Regions from separate parts of the Streptomyces sp. Je 1-369 genome, predicted to be linked through region 1. Evidence: riboswitches for the same ligand, from Rfam matches in the RefSeq annotation. Region 1 holds a riboswitch; each other region holds the start of a gene.
What was found. Region 1 has a riboswitch for cobalamin ahead of NOO62_RS09715 (cobalamin biosynthesis protein). Riboswitches for the same ligand answer to the same signal wherever they lie in the genome.

Region 1 (7,006 bases):
CCAGGAGAAGTTCCAGGGCCGGGTCACCCCGGAGTCCTGGACGCACGGCTCGGCCCAGCAGCGCCAGCAGTGGTTCTACGAGGGCTACCGCACCGGCGACATGGGCCGGTGCGACACGTTCCGCTGAGGCGTTCGCGGCTGGGGAGCGCTACGGCTCACTCGCCGCCGGTGTGGACCTGGAAGGCCGCCCGGCGCACGGCCTTGGCGAGCGCCGGGTCGGGGTGGGCCGCCGCGAGGGCGACGAGGACCTGCACGGTGCGCGGGTGCCCGATGCGGCGGACCTCGTCGAGGAGGGCGGGGACCGTGGGCTGGACCGCCGACTCCAGGTGCCGGACGAGGAGATCGGCCTCTCCGTGGTCGGCGACGGCGGCCGCGGTGTCGACCCAGAGCCAGGTGGACTCCTCGCGGGTCAGCACGAGGTGGACGTCCTCCGGGTCGGCGCCCTCCTGCTCGGCGAGCCACAGCAGGGCGTAGGGCCGCAGGGAGGGTTCCGTGACGATGGCCCTGACGTCCGCCTCGGCCGGTGCGCCGACGACGCGCAGCGCCTCGAAGGCGAGGCCGCGCAGCAGGGCGTCCTCGCCGCGTGCGGCGGTGAGGAGGTCGGTGACGGCGCTGCCGACGGGGCGGGCGGCGAGCCAGGCGCGGTATTCGGCGCGGGCCGCGTTGGGGCGCAGGCGTGCGCAGCCGCGCAGCATGTCCTCGGCGGACTGCTCGAAGTGCCCGGCGGGGCTCTGTGCGGCGACGCAGATCTGTTCCAGCTTGACCCAGACCGCCCAGCTGCCGAGCGGGGTGAGCGTGGCCTGTCCGTCGGCGCAGGTGAGCGCTCCCACGGCGGCGAGGCCGTGCAGGGCCCAGTCGAGGAGGGCGGCGAGCGGGGCCTCCTGCGGGGCCTCGGCGGGGGCTTCCGGTTCCGGGCCGTGCGCGATCTCGCAGCGTTCGGTGCGCAGTTCCGTGACGCGCTGGTCCAGGAGGTCGAGGAGCTGCGGCACGGGGACGGGGCCCGCCGACAGCTGGAGGAGGGAGAGGACCTGCGGCATGGCCTCGACGGTCTCCGCGACGGCCGCGGGGGCGAGGTCGTCGGGCGCCGGGTGGGCGAGCGACCAGGCGTCGAAGAGGGCGACCCAGCCGCGCAGTACGGCGGTGTCGTCGCGGTCCCACACGCGCAGCCGCCAGCCGGGGCGTGCGCTGTCGCCGTGGACCTCGATGAGGCCGGAGAGGCGGGCGGTGTCCCAGTCGGCGCGGACCTGAGCGGGGGTCAGTCCCAGTTCCTGGGCGGCCCGTTCGGCGGTGGCGTCGGAGAGGGTGCCCTTGCCGTCGGGGGCCGCGCCGGTGCCGCCGGGGCCCGGGCGCAGGGCCGCGTCGGCCCAGCGGGCGACCCGTGCGGAGGCGGCGAGGACGGCTCGTGCGCCCCGCGCGAGCTCCGCGGGGGCGGGTGTGCCCTCCGGCGGGCGGGGCGCGGGACGGCGCGTGCGGCGGTTGCCCATCGCGCCGGGCGCGGCGGACAGGGGCCGTGCTGGGTCGCGCCGGGCCTCTCCTCGCTCTTCGGCCCTCTGGCGGGGCGCGCGGACAAGTCGGAGCCTGGAGTCGCGCGGGGTACGGGACGTCACAGGAGCAGTCTTCCTGTTGACGGTCCGAAAACCCAAACGGAATGGCGGCGCAGGCCTTCGAAGGCGGTGTGCGACGGGCGTGCGGGAGGGGCTTCGAAGGGTCACATCAGCGGGGTGAGGAAGCGGCGCAGCACCTCTTCGTAACCCGCCGGGTCCGCGTTCCACATGGCGCCGTGCGGCGCGTCCGGAACGGGGTGCAACGTGACCAGGTCCGGGCGCCGTTCGGCCATCCGGCGGGAGAAGGCCCAGGGGGCGACGGTGTCGTCGGGTCCGTGCACGACGAGGGTGGGCACCCTCAGCGCGTCGGGTCCCGCGGACGCCAGGATCCGGTCGCCGCGCAGACCCGTGCGCCCCTGTGCCGCACGGACCGCAAGCGGAAGGAGGGGTCCCGGGGTGCGCCGGGCGCCGGCGAGGGCCCGCAGGGTGACCTCCCAGTTCAGTACCGGCGAGTCGAGGACGAGGCCGCTGATGCGGTCGCGGAGCGCGGAGTGCGCGGCGGCGTGCAGGCACATGGCGGCGCCCGTGGACCAGCCGTGCAGGACGACGCGCTCGGCGCCGTTGCGCACGGCGTGGCGGATGGCGGCGTCCAGGTCGCGCCACTCGGTCTCGCCGAGGTGGCCGAGGCCGTCCGGGGAGCGGGGCGCGCCGAGGTCGCCGCGGTAGGCGAGGTCGAGGACGGGGACCCGCAGGCGGTTCAGGAAGTCCATGACGACCATGGGGTGCTCGCGGGTGGTGCCGAGGCCGTGCACCGTGATGACCCAGGTGTCCCGCGCGGCGGGCACGAACCAGGCGGGCAGGCCGCCGAGTTCGCCGGGGATGACGACGTCGGTGTGGTCGAGGCCGAGTGCGGTGCGCGGGTCGCCGATGTGGACCTGGGGGGTGAGCCAGACGCGGGCGCCGGGTTCCAGGACGCCGTGGGTGACGGCTTCGAGGCGGCGTACGACGGTGTCGGCCTCGTGCGGGGCGGACTCCAGGACGGGTCCGACGACGGCGTGGGTGCCGTTGCCGCTCAGGCCGTACGTGCCGGGGCGCAGGCTCGCCAGGGCGCGGGTGAGGCTGATCTGGCCCGCGGCCGTGGCGTGCACGGTGAGGCGGGGCTCGGTGGGCAGGGGTCGGCCCGCGGGCGCCTTGAGGGCGGCGTCGCTGGCGAAACGGCCCGCCGCGATGGCGGCCGCGGCCGTCCCCAGGGCGGCTGTTACTGCGGTGACGGCCGCTGCCGTCGCTTTGGCTGGGCGCACCGTCCCAGTGTTATGGGCGGAGGGCTCCGGGGCCAGTGGGCGGTGTCCCCGGGGTGACCGGATCACTCCGGTGCTGGCCGTACCCCTTCAGCCGGTCTTCCGCTTCGCGCAGCTGGGAGGGGGACAGGAGGGTCGGGGCGCGGCCGGGGACCGCGGCGGCCGTGAGCCAGAGGCGGGACATCCATTCCAGCTGTGCGGTGCGGTCGTACGCCTGGGAGAGGGTGTCTCCGTAGGTGACCGTTCCGTGGTTCTGGAGGAGGCATCCCGTGCGGTCGCGCAGGGCGCCGAGCATGTTCTCGGCCAGCTCCTCGGTGCCGTACAGCGCGTAGGGCGCGACGCGGGGCGGGCCGCCGAGGATGCCGGTCATGTAGTGCACGGCGGGGAGCTCCGGGACCAGCATCGAGACGGCCGTGGCGTGCACCGCGTGGGTGTGGACCACGGCGCGCGCGGAGGTGTTGCGGTAGATCGCGAGGTGCATGGGCAGCTCGCTGGTCGGCGAGAGGTCACCGAGGAGCTGCCGTCCTTCGAGGTCGACGCCGACCGCGTCCTCGGGGCGCAGCCGGTCGTACGGCACTCCGCTCGGGGTGACGAGGACGGTGCCGCCGACGCGTATGGAGACGTTGCCGGAGGTGCCGACGACCAGGCCGTCCGTGACCGTCCTGCGGGCCGTCCCGACGAGTTCGCCCCAGGCTTCCCCGATGGCGTCGCCGTTGCCTTCGTCCCCGTGCTGCCGCTGCTGCCGCTGCTCAGTCATGCGGCGATCCTGCCAGGGGGCGGCGCGGCGGCGGCCGCCGGATGGCGGAGCACGACATTCCGCCCGGTTTGCGGGCCCCCCTCCCCCGCTCCTTACGATTGCTGTCGTACACCTGGAACGCGCGAGGTGAGGGCACTCCGCTTCGGGTCACCGCACCGCCCGGCCCAGTTCACTTTCCGTTCACCCGGATTGCCTACGTTCAACCTGCCACTGACGTCCAACAGAAGCCTGGGTAAATGGAACACATCACGCTTCTCCTCGGGATCGTGATCGTTACCGCTCTCGTGTTCGATTTCACGAACGGTTTCCACGACACTGCCAACGCGATGGCGACGACCATCTCGACCGGCGCTCTGAAGCCCAAGACGGCGGTGGCCATGTCCGCCGTGCTCAACCTCGTCGGCGCCTTCCTCTCGGTGGAAGTCGCCAAGACGATCTCCGGCGGCATCGTCAATGAGGACGGCCTCAAAACAGAGGTCATCTTCGCCGCGCTCGTCGGCGCGATTCTGTGGAACCTCCTGACGTGGCTGGTGGGCCTGCCCTCCAGCTCCTCCCACGCCCTCTTCGGCGGCCTCATCGGCGCCGCGGTCATGTCGATGGGCTGGTCGTCGATCAACGGCGGCACCGTCGTCACCAAGATCCTGATCCCGGCCGTCGCGGCCCCGCTCGTGGCGGGCATCGCCGCGACGCTGGCCACGCGCCTGACGTACCGCATCGGCCGCAACACGGACCAGAAGGCCACCGCCAAGGGGTACCGCGCGGGCCAGATCGCCTCCGCGGGCCTCGTCTCGCTGGCGCACGGCACGAACGACGCGCAGAAGACCATGGGCATCATCACGCTCGCCCTCATCACGGGCGGCGCCCTGAACCCCGGCGCCAACCCCCCGATGTGGGTCATCGTCTCGGCCGGTGTCGCCATCGCGCTCGGCACGTACCTCGGCGGCTGGCGCATCATCCGCACCATGGGCAAGGGCCTCACCGACCTCGCGCCGCAGCAGGGCTTCGCCGCCCAGACCAGCGCCGCGACGGCGATCCTCGCCTCCTCGCACATCGGCTTCTCCCTCTCCACCACGCAGGTCTGCTCCGGCGCCGTGATGGGCGCGGGCCTCGGCCGCAAGGGAGGCGTCGTCCGCTGGTCGACCGCGACCCGCATGTTCGTCGCGTGGGGCCTGACCCTGCCGGCCGCCGGTCTGGTCGGCGCGGGCGCCGAGTTCCTCACCAAGCAGGGCCCCTGGGGCATCGCGGTCACGGCCGCGCTCCTCATCGGCGGCTCGGCCGTCATCTGGGTGCTCTCGCGGCGCAACGCCATCGACCACACCAACGTCACCGACGACGAGTTCCGCGCGGACGGGAACACTCCGGCCGCCGAGCCCGCGGGCGTCGTGACCACCGCGATCGCCGCCGTCACGCCGCCCCCCGCGGGCACCCTGGCCGCCTCGCCCGTCCCGGACGAGACCGTCAAGGCCGGCGTCTCGGCCCCGACCACGACCACGACCGGCGCCATGGCGGACCCCGCCCGGCCCGCGACGGTGTAAGGACAGATCAGCATGAACATCGACTGGGCGGCTCTCGGCTCCGTCTTCGGCGTCAGCCTCGCGGTGACGGTGGCCCTGGTGGGCCTCTTCACCCTCGGCATCGTCGGCCTCTCCCAGCAGGAGAGGGCGACCACCGCCTCCGGCGGCTCGGCGGCCATGGCGCGCACCGGCGCGTACGCCTGCTTCGCGCTGTGCGCGGCGGCCGTGGCGTACGGGATCTATCTGATCGTCGCCTGACGGCAGCGTTTTCCCGGAGGGGCGCGGAGCGTGCGAAACGCTCCGCGCCCCTCCTGCGTGCGGGCCGCGTGTGTGGACCCGCCGGTGGACCCGCCTGTGGGTCCCAACACACTCTCCCGTCGCAGGTCAACAGCGAGTTGACGGGCGTTCGCGGGGCGTGGTGGACTGCCCGGGCCAACTACGGCGGCAGAAGAGGAAGCCGGTGCGAATCCGGCGCGGTCCCGCCACTGTCACCGGGGAGCCACTCCCCGGAAGCCAGGAACTCTCGCCGCCGATACACGTCGAACCAGGGCGCGGACACCCTGAGTGAGGACACACAACGCCATGAGTGCCGATCGCGATTTCGCGTACGGCGCCGCCGCCGGATTCCTCGGTGACCTGCTGCTCGGCGATCCCCGCCGGGGCCATCCGGTCGCCGTATTCGGGCGGGCGGCGGACGCCGTCGAACAGGTGCTGTGGCGGGACCACCGCGGGTGGGGCGCCCTGCACGCCGCGGTGTGCGCCGGGGGCGCGGCAGGTGCCGCCGCGCTGACTTCCGCTCTCGTACGCCGCTCCGCCGCAGGACGCGCCGGAACCGTGGCGCTCACCGCCGCCGCGACCTGGGCCGTGCTCGGCGGAACCTCGCTGGGCCGCGAGGCACGGGCCGTCGGCGGGGCGCTGGAGGCCGGCGACATCGAGGTCGCCAGGGAGCGGCTGCCCCATCTGTGCGGGCGGGACCCGCAGGCCCTGGACGCCGACGGGATCGCGCGGGCCGTCGTGGAGTCCGTCGCCGAGAACACCTCGGACGCCGTGGTGGGAGCGCTCGTGTGGGGCGCCGTCGGCGGCGTGCCGGGGCTCGTCGCCTTCCGTGCCGTGAACACCCTCGACGCGATGGTCGGCCACAAGTCCGCGCGCTACCGGCGCTACGGCTGGGCCTCCGCGCGCCTCGACGACGTCCTCGGCTGGCCGGGGTCGCGGCTCACCGCCGCGCTGGCCGTGCTGGCGGGCGACGCACCTTCCGGTGCGGTGCGCGCCTGGCGCTCCGACGCCGCGAAACACCCGAGCCCCAACGCCGGTCCCGTCGAGGCCGCCTTCGCGGGGGCTTTGGGCGTACGCCTCGGGGGGACCCTCTCGTACGCGGGACGGGTCGAGCACCGGCCCGTACTCAACGCGGACGGGCGCGACGTACACGTGCGGGACATCGAGCGCGCGGTGCGGCTGTCCCGGCGGGTGAGCCGGCTGGCTCTCGGCGTCGCCGTCGTCTCGGGCGTCGCCCGACTGAGGTCAAGGAGAGCTTCGTGAGCGGTGGACTGCTCGTCGCCGGAACCACGTCGGACGCCGGGAAGAGCGTCGTCACCGCCGGCATCTGCCGGTGGCTGACGCGCAAGGGTGTGTCCGTCGCGCCGTTCAAGGCGCAGAACATGTCCCTCAACTCCTTCGTGACCCGCGAGGGCGCCGAGATCGGGCGCGCGCAGGCCATGCAGGCGCAGGCCGCCCGCGTCGAGCCGAGCGCGCTGATGAACCCCGTGCTGCTCAAGCCGGGCGGCGACCGCTCCAGCCAGGTCGTCCTCATGGGCAAACCCGTGGGCGAGATGAGCGCGCGCGGCTACCACGGGGGGCGTCAGGCGGCGCTGCTCGACACCGTCGTGGGCTGCC
Region 2 (7,006 bases), 610 kb from region 1:
CGACGGCGTCGGCTCCGTCGGCGGCGAGGCCCGCGTGCGGGCGGCCTTCCTTGAGGACGACCTTGCGGCCGTCGCGGGTGTCGGTACCCGCGTAGACACCGCCGCCGTTGGAGAAGTGCAGGGCCTTCTCGATGCGGTACGGCAGGTCGGTGACGGTCGTCGTGTTGCGGGCCGCGAGCGCCGGTTCGAGGAACGACGGCAGCGTCACCCAGGCGGGCACCTTGAAGGCGGGGTCGCGCGGGTCGGGGACGAGCTGTCCTTCGCCGTCCTCGATGGCCGGCACCATCGTGCCCTTGCCGTTGTCGCACATGCGCCGGGTGAAGGCGCCGTACCTGACGTACAGCGGGCCCTGCCGCCAGCGCAGGTCGGTGAGGATGTACGGGCCCTCGGTGCCCTCCAGGCGGTCGCCGAGGTCGTCGAGTATCTCCTGTAGCTGTGCTTCGTCCGCGGGGTAGACCGTGACGGCCTTGCCGCTGTGGTCGCGGCCCGCGTACTTGCTGTTGCGCAGGTGCAGGAGGTGTCTGCCCGGCACGAACTTGAAGGGGATGCGGCGGGGCACGCAGTAGTCCCAGACGGCCGAGGCGACGCGGTCCGCGTTCTCGAGGGTCGCGGAGACGTGGATCTTCCAGCCCTGCTGGGGCGCGGGCAGCGCGGCTCCCTCGTCGTCCACGGGGACGAGGGAGAGCCAGTCGCCGACGCGTCCGGAGCGCCATCCTTCGGGGACGGGCCTGCCTGCCACCGGGAACTCGGTGGCGCCCGGGGCGCCTTTGGACGACAGCCGGTCCGGGGTCTCGTAGAAGTGCCTGTCGGCCAGACAGTAGACCTCGTACCGCTTGTCCATGGCGTCCCCTCTCTGCTCGGCGTGGCACAGAGATTTCCAGGGCGCCAGGGGACGGAACAGTCACGACTGTCATCACATCGCCGTGCGGAACGCATGGGTAAAGTCACGTTCGCTCATGTTCGAGAGCACAGAATATCCGCGTCCCGGACAAATGGCGACACCCGCGCCGCCATGAGGAGGAACGGGGCGCGGGTGTCAACGAGTCGGAAACGTGCCCGGTCACTCCTCCGGGACGGTCCGGGTCACTCCTCGGGCGGGAACACGACCTCCCCGCCGTGCGCCAGCGTGATCGTGATCGCCTCGACCGGGCAGCCCTCCGCGGCCTCCAGGACCTTTTCGTTGGCGTCGGTCTCGGACGCGGTGGGGTGCGACTGGCGGGCGGTGTCCAGTGCGAAGCCGCCGGGCGCGGTGAGCACGCACATTCCGGAGCCGATGCAGACCGCCCGGTCGACCTCGACGTGCCAGCGGTCTCCCATCAGGCACCGCTCCCCTCATAGCCGTTGGGGAGGTGGATCATCTTGTGCTCGAAGTACTCGCCGTATCCCTCGGGTCCGAACTCGCGCCCGAGGCCGGAGTTCTTGTAGCCGCCGAAGGGGCCGAGCATGTCGAGGCTGAAGGTGTTCACGGAGTACGTTCCGGTGCGCACCCTGCGCGCGATGTCGATGCCGCGCTCGGTGTCGGCGGTCCAGACGCTGCCGCTGAGTCCGTAGTCGGAGTCGTTGGCGATCCGTACCGCCTCGTCCTCCTCGCCGTAGGGCAGCAGGCAGATGACGGGGCCGAAGATCTCCTCGCGGGCGATGCGCATGGAGTTGTCGACGCCGCCGAAGAGGGTCGGCTCGACGTACCAGCCCTGGTCGAGCCCGGCCGGACGGCCGCCGCCCGCGAGGATCTTGGCGCCCTCCTCCTGGCCGATGCGGATGTAGTCGAGGGAGCGCTGCTGCTGCCGCTGGGCGACGAGCGGGCCGAGTTCGGTGGCGGGGTCGAGGGGGTCGCCGACCTTGAGGGCACTGGCGGCGGCGGAGAATGCCTCGGCGAACTCGTCGTAGCGGGTGCGGGGCACGAGGATGCGGGTCTGGGCCACGCAGGCCTGGCCGTTGATCATCCAGGCGAACGGGGTGATGCCCGCGACGGCGGTCGCCGCGTCGGCGTCCGGCAGGATGACGGCGGCCGACTTGCCGCCGAGCTCGAGCGTCACGCGGGTGAGGTTGCGGGCGGCGACCTCCATGACGCGTTTGCCCGCGGCGACGGAGCCGGTGAAGGACACCTTGTCGACGTCGGGGTGCCCGACGAGGTACTCGCTCACCTCGCGGTCGGCGCAGACGATGGAGAGCACGCCTTCGGGCAGGCCCGCGTCGGCGGCCAGTTCGGCGAGTATGTAGGCGTCGAGGGGCGCTTCCGGGGAGGTCTTGAGGATCACGGGGCAGCCGGCGAGCAGGGCGGGCGCCAGCTTGGCGGCGGCGGTGAACTGCGGGACGTTCCACGGTACGACGGCCGCGACGACGCCCACCGGTTCGCGCCGGACGAGCAGCTTGCCGAGGACGCCGTCCCGCTGCTCCTCGTACGGGAAGTCGCGGGCGACGGTGATCGCCGCGTCCCAGACCATCAGCGCGGCGAGGGCCTGCACCATCACGCTGGAGGTGTAGGGGGTGCCGTTCTCGGTGCTGATGACGCGGGCGATCTCCTCGTGGCGGACCGCGAAGCCGTCCTTGATCTTCGTGATGACCTCGATGCGCTCGTCCACGGTCATGCGCGGCCAGGGACCGTGCTCGAAGGCCTTGCGGGCGGCGGCGACGGCGCGGTCGATGTCGGCGGGCGCCGCGTGCGGCACGCGTGCGAAGACCTCTCCGGTGTGCGGGGAGACGATCTCGATGACGTCCTTGCCGAGCGGGTCGACCAACTCCCCGCCGATGAACAGCTGTCCGTGTTCCACGAGCTCGGTCATGGCTGACTGCCTCCTGCGGAGCGTTTCCCGGCACTGTTTCCCGACACTGTTTCCTGACACGGTTTCAGAACTGATACCAGTTCTAGTTCGTGGAGTCCACGGACGGAAGGGGCAACACAGCTTCCAAGCAGTCGACTTGGGCGACTATTGGAACTAGTTCTAGTTATAGTGATGACCCCCGGCGAGGGGACCGGCGACGAGAGACGAGGCCCCCATGACCCCGCAGCTGACGGACCCGCCGGTGACCGAGCACGGCGGCGGCGTCTGGAGCATCAAGGTCCCCATCCCCGACAACCCCCTCGGCTTCACCCTCGTCCACCTCCTGGACACCGACGCGGGACCGGTCCTCGTCGACACCGGCTGGGACGACCCGGCGTCCTGGGACACCCTCGTCGCCGGGCTCGCCGCGTGCGGCGTCGCCGTCGCCGACGTGCACGGCGTCGTCATCACCCACCACCACCCCGACCACCACGGCCTCTCCGGCCAGGTCCGCGACGCGTCCGGGGCGTGGCTCGCCATGCACGACGCCGACGCGTCCGTGGTCCGCCGCACCCGCTCGAACCCGCCGGACCGCTGGTACGCGTACCTGGTGGACAAGCTCACGGCCGCCGGCGCGCCCGCCGACCACGTCGCCCCGCTGATCCGGGCCCGCGACGAGGGCCGCCCCCACAAACTCCCCGGCCTCGCCCCCGCCCTGCCCGACCGCTCCATCACCCCCGGCGAACTCCTCGCCCTGCCCGGCCGCCGCCTGCGCGCCATCTGGACCCCCGGCCACACGCCCGGCCACGTCTGCCTCCACCTGGAGGAGGACCACCCGGCGGGCCTGCGCGGCAACGGCCGCCTCTTCTCCGGCGACCACCTGCTGCCCGGCATCACCCCGCACATCGGCCTGTACGAGGACCCCGAATCGGAGACCGTCACCGATCCTTCCCCAAGCTCTCGGCTTCGCTCGAGCGGGGGAGACCCCCTCGGCGACTACCTGGACTCCCTGGAGCGCGTCGCCCGTCTCGACCCGGCCGAGATCCTCCCCGCCCACCAGCGCACGTTCACCGACGCGCCCGCCCGCGTCCACGAGCTCCTGACCCACCACGAGGAGCGCCTGACCGGACTCCTCACCCTGCTCGCCGAGCCCCTCACTCCCTGGCGGATCGCCGAGCGCATGGAGTGGAACCGCCCCTGGGACGAAATCCCCTACGGGTCGAGGACCATCGCCGTCTCCGAGGCGGAGGCCCATGTGCGGCGCCTGGTGAAACTGGGGCGCGCGGAGGCCGTGCCGGGGAGCGATCCGGTCGCGTTCGTGGCGGTGTGACCCGAGAGGTGCGCGGACCGGCCGGTAGAGTGAGGGCGTCGTCCTCACGTCCGCCAGGGGGAAGCCGGTGCGATTCCGGCGCTGACCCGCAGCCGTATATGCCACTGAGCGTGGCAAGCCGGAATGCCCGGCGCGGAACGTGACCGGCTCGCTTCATCGGCCCCCGATGAGCGGCACCGTCGAGGTATACGGAGCCGGAGCCGCCCGGTAGCCGTGCTCGCACGGTCCGTGCCGCCCCGCTCCCCGCAGGGAGAGGCAACCCGCCCCATCATGAACGTTCGTCGCAGCGCAGCGGTCCTGGCCGCCGCCGTCGCCGTGTTCGGCTCGGCCGCGGCACCGGCCGCCATCGCGGACGACGCGAAGCCGTCGCCGTCGGCCGCCCTCCCCTCGGGCCTCTACGGCAAGACCGACCCGAAGTTCGACGGCGTGTTCCGCCAGTCGTACGCCCTGCTCGCCCAGCACACCGAGGGCGTCGAGCCCGCCGCCAAGGCCGTGGACTGGCTGACCGGCCAGCAGTGCGCGAGCGGCGGCTTCGCGGCGTACCGCGCGGACTCCACCGAGCCGTGCGACTCCAAGACGGCGGTCGACAGCAACTCCACGGCCGCCGCCGTGCAGGCGCTCGCCGCGCTCGGCGGCCAGGACAAGACGGTCAAGAAGAGCGTCGACTGGCTGAAGTCCGTGCAGAACAAGGACGGCGGCTGGGGCTACAACCCGGGGCTGCCCTCCGACGCGAACTCCACCGGCATCGTGGTCGGCGCGCTCGTCGCCGCGGGCCGCAACCCCGCCGACGTGAAGTCCCAGGACGGCAAGTCCGCCTACGACGCGCTGCCGAAGCTCGCCATGGACTGCGGCAAGGACGGCGGCGCCTTCGGTCTCGCCGACATGAAGTCCGGCAAGCTCGCGCCGAACGCCGACGCCACCGCCGCCGGTGTCCTCGGCAGCCTCGGCAAGGGCCTCGTGGTCTCCGCCCCCAAGAAGTCCGAGGACGCCGCACCCAAGTGCGCGAAGCCGGACACCGCCACGCGGGCCGCGAGCAACGGCGTCGGCTATCTGCTCGACACCCTCGGCAAGACCGACGACCACCTGATGTCGTCGATGCCGGGCTCCACGGACCAGCCGGACTTCGGCAACACCGCCGACTCCGTGCTCGCCCTCGCCGCCGCCGGACAGAGCGAGCGGGCGAAGAAGTCCGCCGACTGGCTGGCGGAGAACTCCGCGGACTGGGCGAAGCAGTCGGGTCCGGCCGCGTACTCCCAGCTGATCTTCGCCGCGCACGCGGCAGGCCTGGACGCCCGCGACTTCGGCGGCACCGACCTCGTCAAGCAGCTGAACGCCACGGGCCCCGCCCCCGAGAACTCCGCGAAGTCGTCGTCCGCGTCCGACGCGGACGAGAAGAAGGACGACGACGGCGGCGTCAGCGTCTGGTGGATCATCGGCGTCGGCATGGTCGCGGGCATCGGCATCGGCTTCCTGTACAGCGGCAACCGCAAGAAGAAGCAGCCGTGACGCGGGGCCGTGCGCGGCGCGGGCGCCTGGCCGTCGGGGTCCTCCTCGCCGCGCTCCTCGGCGTCCTCGCCGCCGCGCCCGCCCAGGCCGCCGGCTACCGCTACTGGTCGTTCTGGGAGCGGGACGGCGCGCAGTGGACGTACGCCAGCCAGGGTCCTGGCACCGCGCGCCCCGAGGACGGGGACGTGCAGGGCTTCCGGTTCTCGGTCTCCGACGACTCGAAGGACTCCGCGAAGCCGCGCGGCCCCGTCGACTTCGACGCCATCTGCGAGGACACCCCGGCGAAGGACGGCCGCAAGCGCGTGGGCCTCGTCGTCGACTTCGGTACGGCGGGCGACGCCCCCGGCGGCGGGACGCCGCCGAAGCGGCGGACCGCCTGCGCGCAGGTCGGCGAGGACGCCACCAGCGCGGAGGCGCTCGCCTCCGTCGCGAAGCCGCTGCGCTACGACAGCAAGGCGCTGCTGTGCGCGATCGACGGCTACCCGAAGACGGGCTGCGGCGAGCAGGTCGCCGGCGACGGTACGTCCACGAAGACGCAGCCGGAGTCGGACAACACGGTCGGAGGGGGTGACGGCGGCGACGGTGGACCCTCCGTCGGTCTGATCGCCGGGATCGCCGCCGTCGCGCTGCTCGGCGGTGCCGGGATCTGGCAGGCCCGCCGCCGTCGCGGCTGACGCGCGGCTCGTACGGACAACGGACACGACACGGACAGCACCATGACGGACCACGGCGGCGGCGCGCCCGCCCTCCTGCGGCGCCGCCTCGCCCCCGAGGCGCACCGCGGCAACGCGCTGCACCCGGGCGCGTGGTGGGTGTGGGCCATCGGCCTCGGCACCGCGGCGTCCCGCACGACCAATCCGCTGCTGCTCGGCATGCTGGTCGGCGTCGCGGGCTATGTGGTGGCGGCGCGGCGGACGTCGGCGCCGTGGGCGAAGTCGTACGGCGCGTTCGTGAAGCTTGGGCTGGTGGTCATCGCGATCCGGCTCGTCTTCGCGATCGTGCTCGGCTCGCCGATCCCCGGCACGCACACCGTCGTCACGCTGCCGGAGGTGCCGCTGCCCGACTGGGCGAGGGGCGTGCGGATCGGCGGCCGGGTGACGGCGGAGGGCCTGACGTTCGCGCTCTACGACGGCATCCGCCTGGCCGGCCTGCTGATCTGCGTCGGCGCGGCGAACGCGCTGGCCAGCCCGGCGCGGCTGCTGAAGTCACTGCCGGGCGCGCTGTACGAGGTCGGGGTGGCGGTCGTCGTGGCGATGACGTTCGCCCCGAACCTGGTCGTGGACGTACAGCGCCTGCGTGCCGCGCGCCGCCTGCGGGGACGTCCCGACCGCGGCATCCGCGGACTCCTCCAGGTCGGCCTTCCCGTCCTGGAGGGCGCGCTGGAGCGGTCGGTCGCGCTGGCGGCCGC
Region 3 (7,006 bases), 440 kb from region 1:
GCCCGGCCGGTGACCGAGCGCCCCTTGAGCCTGCGGGGTACGGCCAGGGTCGCCCTGGTCACGCTCGCCCTCGGAGACCGCGGGGAACTCCTCGAAGCGGTCGACGAACGGTTCGGCGGTCTGGTCGTGGCGGCGTTCGGCGCGGGCCACGTCCCCACGTGGCTCGTCGACCCGCTGGCCGACCTCGCCGCCCGTATGCCGGTCGTCCTCGCCTCCCGCACGGGCGCGGGCCCGCTGCTCAGCGAGACGTACAAGGGCCCTGGCTCGGAGTACGACATGCTCGGGCGCGGCCTGCTCTCCGCCGGGCCGCTGGACGCGCCGAAGGCCCGACTGCTCCTGCACGCCCTGCTCGCGGACGGCGCCGACCACACCCAAGTGGCCGACGCCTTCCGCACGTTGAACGCATATTGAACGCATGCTGAGCACGTGCCGAGCACGTGTTGAGCGGTCAGCCGATCTGGTCCGGCGTGACCGTCAGCCACCGCTTGTCGGCGGTCACCTTGTGGCCCAGCTCGCGCTGCCGCTCCGCGTTCTTCTTCTTCATCCCGTCGAGCTGCTTCATGTATGAGTCCTTGCGGTTGACCCACACCCGCACACCGCCGTGCGCGACATCGGCGGAGTGGAACAGCATCGGCCCGTCGCTGACCGGCGTGTCACCGGCCGCCAGGATCGGCTTCCGCCACTCGTCGATGTACGTGTTGATCGCCGCGGGCTTGCCCTCGTACCAGGTCAGCGGCGCCCACAGGTTCGGCGTCAGCTCACGCTTCGCGAGCTTCGCGCGGTCCTTCTCGCCGAAGCGCCCCTCGGCGATCTCCTTGCGGGAGCTGGTGACCTCGCCGGTCCTGCGGTCCTTCAGCTGCATGGAGACACCGATGACGTTCTGCGGCTTCACGCCGTAGCCGTACTTCGGGTCGGCGAGCACCATGCGCACCAGGTCCTCGCTGGCCGCGCTGACCACGTACACCTCGATGCCGTGCGCCTGCAGCGTCTTGTAGAGCTGCCGCATGCCGCGCGAGAACTCCGGCGGCTTCACCTCGGTCTTCGTGAGCTTCCCGGCCTCGTAGTACTCGGCGGGGATCGGCTTCTTGTACGCCAGGAGCTCGTCGACGTACCCCTTCAGCTCCTTCAGCGTGAAGCCGGAGAAGATCTGCGCGGCCCACGGGTAGCAGACCTGGTCGTCGACCTCGCACAGCCGGTTGTAGTAGCTGTAGAGGCTCTCCTTGTGCCCGGCCTTGTCCTTGAAGGGGATGACCTTCAGCGACGGGTCCATGGTCTCGCGGGTGAGGACGCCCTTCATCTCGAGGAAGGGCAGCAGCGACTCCTCCAGGTCGTTGCGGTACGTCGTGTTGTCCGCGTCGAAGACGGCGTACGCGCCCTTGTGGTCGTTCTTCGCGATGACCTTGCCGAGCTGCTTCGCGACGGGCTTCGGCCAGTGGGACAGCTCCCGGGCGGTGGCCGCCGAGGTGTCGGCGGCGCTCGCCTCCTCCGTCGGCCACAGGGCGCCGCCCGCGAGGACGGCGGCGGCCAGCGCGCCCGTGGTGCCGATGACGGCCAGCTTGCTCTTTGCCCGTACTGCCATGTCTCTACGTCCCTGCCGTTCCCTGCGAGCGATGTGCGCCCCGACCGGAGCGGCGCGCAATGCTATGGGGCGGCACCCACATTTCCCATGATCGAAGTCACCGTGGCGCGGTGGCATGGGGCGGGTGAACAGGGGTAATGGAGGGGTTCCGCGCATACTGGGCCCATGGACTCCCGTGAGTTCGTCCGCGCCGCTCCACGGCTCGACGGCATGGTCGTCTCCGCGGTCGGCTACCGCACCGCGGGGCAGCGGCCAGGGCTGCACCGGGGGCTCCCTTCGCCGTATCTGACGGTGATCTTCTCCCTGGACGGGACCATCGCCACCGGCAGCACCCCGGACCGGGCGACGGGACCGGACGCGACGCGCACCGACATCATCGTGGGCGGCCTGCACCAGAGCCCCGCGTACGTCGTCCAGCCCGAGCACGAGGCGGGCATCCAGCTCGCCGTGCATCCCCTCGCGGCCCGCGCCCTCCTCGGCCTGCCCGCCGCCGGGCTCACCGGGCAGCTCGTCGTCGGCGGCACGGACGTGCTCGGCGACCCGGCCGCGGAGATCCGCGAGCGGCTGTGCGAGCTGGACCGCTGGGAGGACCGCTTCGCCCTCCTGTCGGCCTATCTGAGGCGGCGCGCGGCTACGGACCGCGCCGCCGGATCCGTCCGCCCCGAGGTCGCGGAGGCATGGGCGTGGCTGGCCAGGCACCGGGGCGCGGGCACCCTCGGCGGCCTCTCCCGGCACGTCGCGCTCAGCGAACGCAGGATGACCGCGCTGTTCCGCGCCGAGACGGGACTCACCCCCAAACAGGCCGCCCGCCTGATGCGCTTCCAGCACGCCAAGGCCACCGTGACCCGCGCCGTCGCGGCGGGCGCCCCGCCGGACCTGGCCGGGGTCGCGGCCGACACCGGGTACTACGACCACTCCCACCTCGTACGCGACTTCCGGCAGTACACCGGCGAGACCCCCACCCGCTGGCTGGCCGAAGAGTGCCGGAATATCCAAGCCGGGGCGCACGCCAGGAGCGAAGAGTAGAGGCATGGACACCAACCGGAACACCACGACAGAACAGCAGCTCAGCACGCCCGCCCCGGCGATCTGGCCGGGCCTCCGGGCGCAGGACGCCCCCGCCCTGATCGACTTCCTCGTCGGCACCGTCGGCTTCCTGCGGACCGCCGTCTATGAGGACGAGGGCCGCGTCGCCCACGCCCAGCTCGACTGGCCCGAGGGCGGCGGCGTCATGCTCGGCTCGTACGACCCGGCCGACGAGGCCACCTGCGGCAGGCCCGGCGGTGCGGGCGCCTACGTCGTCACCGACCACGTGGACGACCTGTACCGACGACTCGTGGAGGCCGGCGTGAAGGTCACCGGTGAGATCGAGGACAAGCCCTACGGAAGCCGCGAATTCGGCATCGAGGACCCGGAGGGCAACCGCTGGTCCTTCGGTACGTACCGGGGTGAGCCGCGGCCCGCGCCGACGTCCACGCCCGGCCCGTAAGGCGGCGGGCCGGGCCCATCAAGCCGCGTGATAACTTGCGCAAGCCAGTCAAACCCACACCTGGGCCAGGGAATCCGGTGCGAATCCGGAACTGACGCGCAGCGGTGAGGGGGACGGGCGGGGCCACGGCCACTGGGTGTCGCGAGACGCCCGGGAAGGCGCCCCGCCCGGCCGATCCCCGAGTCCGAAGACCTGCTGGCGCCCTCCGGCCGCCCACCCGGCGGCGGGGGTCCGACGCAGGCCAGGCTCCGCGTATGAGCCGTGACACTCAAGGGATCACGTGTCCTCGACAGCCCGTATATCCGCCCTCCTCTGCGCCTGCCTGTTCGCGCTCACCGCGTGCGGCGGCTCCACGGAGAAGACCGGGGAGTCCACCGACAAGGCTGACAAGGCGGACAAGGCGGACAAGAGCGCCGAAGGCTTCCCGGTCACGGTCACCTCCTGCGGCAAGGACGCGAAGGTCCCGGCACCGCCGCAGCGCGCCGTCTCCCTCGACCAGGGCTCCACGGAGATCCTCCTCTCCCTCGGCCTCGCCGACCGCATGGTGGGCACCGGTACCTGGACCGACCCGGTACCGAAGAACCTGGAGAAGGAGAACGCGAAGGTCGAGCGGCTCGCCGACCGCTACCCGTCGCTGGAGAAGGTCCTCTCCAAGGAGCCGGACTTCGTCAGCGCGTCCTTCCTCTACACGGTCGGCAAGGGAGGCGTCGCCGACCGCGCGAAGTTCGACGAGCTCAACGTCCCGGTCTATGTCTCGCCCAGCGACTGCGCGGGCAAGGACAACGACGGCGGCGGCGACGGCAAGCGCGTCAAGACCCTCACCATGGACACCGTCTACGGCGAGGTGCGCGACCTGGCGAAGGTCTTCCACGTCGAGAAGCGCGGCGAACGGCTGGTCGCCGACCTCAAGAGCCGCGTCACGAAGGCGACCGAGGACATCGACGCCTCCGACGCCACGCTCCTGTACTGGTTCGCCAACTCCGACGCCCCGTACCTGGCGGGCTGCTGCGGCGCCCCCGGCATCATCACCCGCGAACTCGGCGCGAAGAACGTCTTCGACGACACCCACGAGGAATGGCCCCAGATCAACTGGGAGACCGTCGCCGACCGCGACCCCGACGTCCTCGTCATCGGTGACCTCACCCGCAAGTCGCAGTCCGCGGAGAGCGCCGCGGCGAAGATCAAGTTCCTGGAGACCAACCCGGCGACCAAGAACCTGACGGCCGTGAAGAAGAAGCGGTACGTCCTGCTCAGCGGCCAGGCCATGAACCCCACGATCCGCACGGTCGACGGCATCGAGCAAGTAGCGGCGGGTCTGCGGAAGTTCGGGCTGGTCAAGTGACGGAGGTCGCCCGCGTGCGGCAGGCGCTGCTGTGGCTCGCCGGGGTCGCCGCGCTCGTCCTCTCCGTCTCCGTGGCCGTCACCATCGGCCCCGCGGACATCTCCGTGCCCGACGTGTGGTCGACCGTCGCGGCCCACCTCGGCTGGGGCGACAGCCCGCTCACCCCGATCAGGGACGGCATCGTCTGGAACCTGCGGATGCCGCGCACCGTGCTCGCCGCCGTCTGCGGCGCGGGCCTCGCGGTCTGCGGGGCGGTCATGCAGTCCCTGCTCCGCAACCCGCTCGCCGACCCCTTCGTGCTCGGGGTGTCGTCCGGGGCGTCCACGGGAGCGGTCGCGGTCGTCGTCCTCGGCGTCGGCGGGGGAGTGGTGTCCGTCTCCGCGGGCGCCTTCGCGGGCGCGCTCTGCTCCTTCGCACTCGTCCTGCTCCTCAGCCACACCCTCGGCGACACCACGGACCGTGTCGTGCTGTCGGGCGTCGCGGCCATGCAGCTCTTCTCCGCGCTCACGTCGTTCGTCGTCCTCACGGCGGGCGACGCGGAGACGACACGCGGCGTGCTGTTCTGGCTCCTCGGCTCGCTCAGCGGAGTCGGCTGGACCGACGTGTGGCTGTGCGGCGCGGTGCTCGTGGCCGCGCTGGTCGTCTGCCTCGGCCACGCCCGTACGCTCGACGCCTTCGCGTTCGGCCCGGAGGCCGCGGCGGCGCTCGGCGTCCGGGTGGCCCGCACCCGGCTCGTCCTGCTCTGCACGACGGCGCTGCTCACGGCGGCCCTGGTCAGCTCGGCGGGCGCCATCGGCTTCGTCGGCCTTGTCCTGCCGCACGCGGCCCGCGCGGTCGTCGGCTCCGGGCACGCCAGGCTCCTCCCGGTCACGGCGCTCGCGGGAGCGGTCTTCCTGGTCTGGGTGGACACGCTGGCCCGCACGGCGCTCGACCCGCAGGAGGTCCCGGTCGGCGTGGTGACGTCACTCATCGGCGTACCGGCGTTCGTGGCGGTGCTGTACAGGACGAGGAGGACGACGTGACCTCTCCGAGCACCGTCGACACGGGCCTGCGAGCGGACCGGGTCAGCAGGGAGGCGGGCGGCCGTCTCATCGTCGACGGCGTCAGCCTCGCCCCACCCACCGGCGCCACCGTCGGGCTCCTCGGCCCCAACGGATCGGGCAAGTCCACGCTCCTGCGCCTGCTCGCGGGCGTCCTGGCCCCGGCGTCCGGGGTGGTCACCCTGGACGGCCGCACCCTGTCGGACACGGGACGCCGAGCGGTGGCCCGGCGGATCGCCGTGGTGGAGCAGCACGCGGCGACGCAGGTCGAACTGACCGTACGGGACGTCGTACGCCTCGGCCGCATCCCGCACCGCCGCGCCTGGTCGACGCCCACGCCCCACGACGAGCGGGCCGTACGCGAGGCCCTCGCCCGCACCGGACTCACCGAACGCGCCGCCCAGGCCTGGCACACGCTCTCCGGCGGCGAACGCCAGCGCGTCCAGATCGCCCGCGCCCTGGCCCAGGAGCCCCGCGAACTCCTCCTCGACGAGCCGACCAACCACCTGGACATCCAGCACCAGCTGGACCTGCTGTCCCTGGTCGCCGAACTCCCCGTCACCAGCGTGATCGCGCTGCACGACCTCAACCTGGCGTCGATGTTCTGCGACCAGCTGCTGATCCTCAAGGAGGGCACGGCGTACGCGTCGGGCACACCGGCGGAGGTCATCACGGAGAAGCTGATCGCGGAGGTGTACGGGGTGAGGGCGGTGGTGACGCCGGAGGAGAACGCGGGCCTGGGCGGCGTCCCGGAGGGCGGCCGCCCCTCGGTGCGCTTCCTGCGGCCGTAAATGGTTCCGCGAAGTCAGCGCGACAACGGAGACTGACCGCGTACGAGGCACCGACAGACAGAAGAGGGCTCCTGCCATGATCGTGATCGCGCACCTGAGCGACACCCACATCGACACCGGCCCGGCGGACGGCGGACGCAGCGTCGACCGCACCCGGGCGGTCATGGAGTACCTGAACAGCCTCCCGTACGAACTGGACGCCGTCATAGCCACCGGCGACATCGCCGACCACGCGACCCCGTCCGAGTACGAGGCGGCCCGCAAGCTCCTCTCCACCCGGCACCCGCTCCTGACCTGCCCCGGCAACCACGACGCGCGCCCGGCGTACCGCGAACACCTGCTGGGCGAGCCCCCGAGCACGGCCCCGATCAACACGGCCCACGCCACGGACACCTTCACCCTGGCACTCTGCGACACATCGGTGCCGAACGAGGACCACGGACGCCTGGACGACGAAACCCTGAACTGGCTGTCCGCGCTCCTCGCCGACACCCCACCCACCCGACCCGTCCTGATCGGCTTCCACCACCCGCCGGTCCCGCTCAACACGCCCTACGTGGACGGCATCCGCCAGTTCGACGAGGACCGCCTGGCCGACCTGACGTCACGCCACCCGAACGTCACGGCGTTCCTGGCGGGCCACGCGCACACTCCCGCGGCGACAACGTTCGCGAACCGCCCCCTCCTGGTGGCCCCCGGAGTGGTCTCCACCCTCCGCCTCCCCTGGGAACCCCAGTCCCACCCGACCCACCACGTCCACAGCGA

Region 2: it holds a riboswitch for cobalamin, as region 1 does, so the genes downstream of both, NOO62_RS12520 (prenyltransferase/squalene oxidase repeat-containing protein) here and NOO62_RS09715 (cobalamin biosynthesis protein) in region 1, are expected to answer to the same signal.
Region 3: it holds a riboswitch for cobalamin, as region 1 does, so the genes downstream of both, NOO62_RS11745 (ABC transporter substrate-binding protein) here and NOO62_RS09715 (cobalamin biosynthesis protein) in region 1, are expected to answer to the same signal.

The regions. Positions count from the first base shown of each region.
Region 1 is NZ_CP101750.1:2,121,783-2,128,788, forward strand. Features, by position in the region: gene NOO62_RS09685 (neutral zinc metallopeptidase) at 1-127, shown strand, start outside; gene NOO62_RS09690 (hypothetical protein) at 156-1,607, opposite strand; gene NOO62_RS09695 (alpha/beta hydrolase) at 1,709-2,845, opposite strand; gene NOO62_RS09700 (class II aldolase/adducin family protein) at 2,856-3,599, opposite strand; gene NOO62_RS09705 (inorganic phosphate transporter) at 3,836-5,134, shown strand; gene NOO62_RS09710 (hypothetical protein) at 5,147-5,371, shown strand; cobalamin riboswitch at 5,520-5,659, shown strand; gene NOO62_RS09715 (cobalamin biosynthesis protein) at 5,696-6,652, shown strand; gene NOO62_RS09720 (cobyric acid synthase) at 6,649-7,006, shown strand, end outside.
Region 2 is NZ_CP101750.1:2,735,278-2,742,283, forward strand. Features, by position in the region: gene lanKC (class III lanthionine synthetase LanKC) at 1-841, opposite strand, end outside; gene NOO62_RS12505 (ferredoxin) at 1,084-1,317, opposite strand; gene NOO62_RS12510 (aldehyde dehydrogenase) at 1,317-2,783, opposite strand; gene NOO62_RS12515 (MBL fold metallo-hydrolase) at 2,998-4,092, shown strand; cobalamin riboswitch at 4,117-4,242, shown strand; gene NOO62_RS12520 (prenyltransferase/squalene oxidase repeat-containing protein) at 4,363-5,598, shown strand; gene NOO62_RS12525 (SCO2322 family protein) at 5,595-6,272, shown strand; gene NOO62_RS12530 (energy-coupling factor transporter transmembrane component T) at 6,315-7,006, shown strand, end outside.
Region 3 is NZ_CP101750.1:2,563,673-2,570,678, reverse strand. Features, by position in the region: gene NOO62_RS11765 (asparaginase) at 1-411, shown strand, start outside; gene NOO62_RS11760 (HAD family hydrolase) at 449-1,579, opposite strand; gene NOO62_RS11755 (helix-turn-helix domain-containing protein) at 1,745-2,605, shown strand; gene NOO62_RS11750 (VOC family protein) at 2,610-3,068, shown strand; cobalamin riboswitch at 3,097-3,283, shown strand; gene NOO62_RS11745 (ABC transporter substrate-binding protein) at 3,349-4,410, shown strand; gene NOO62_RS11740 (FecCD family ABC transporter permease) at 4,407-5,432, shown strand; gene NOO62_RS11735 (ABC transporter ATP-binding protein) at 5,429-6,241, shown strand; gene NOO62_RS11730 (metallophosphoesterase) at 6,318-7,006, shown strand, end outside.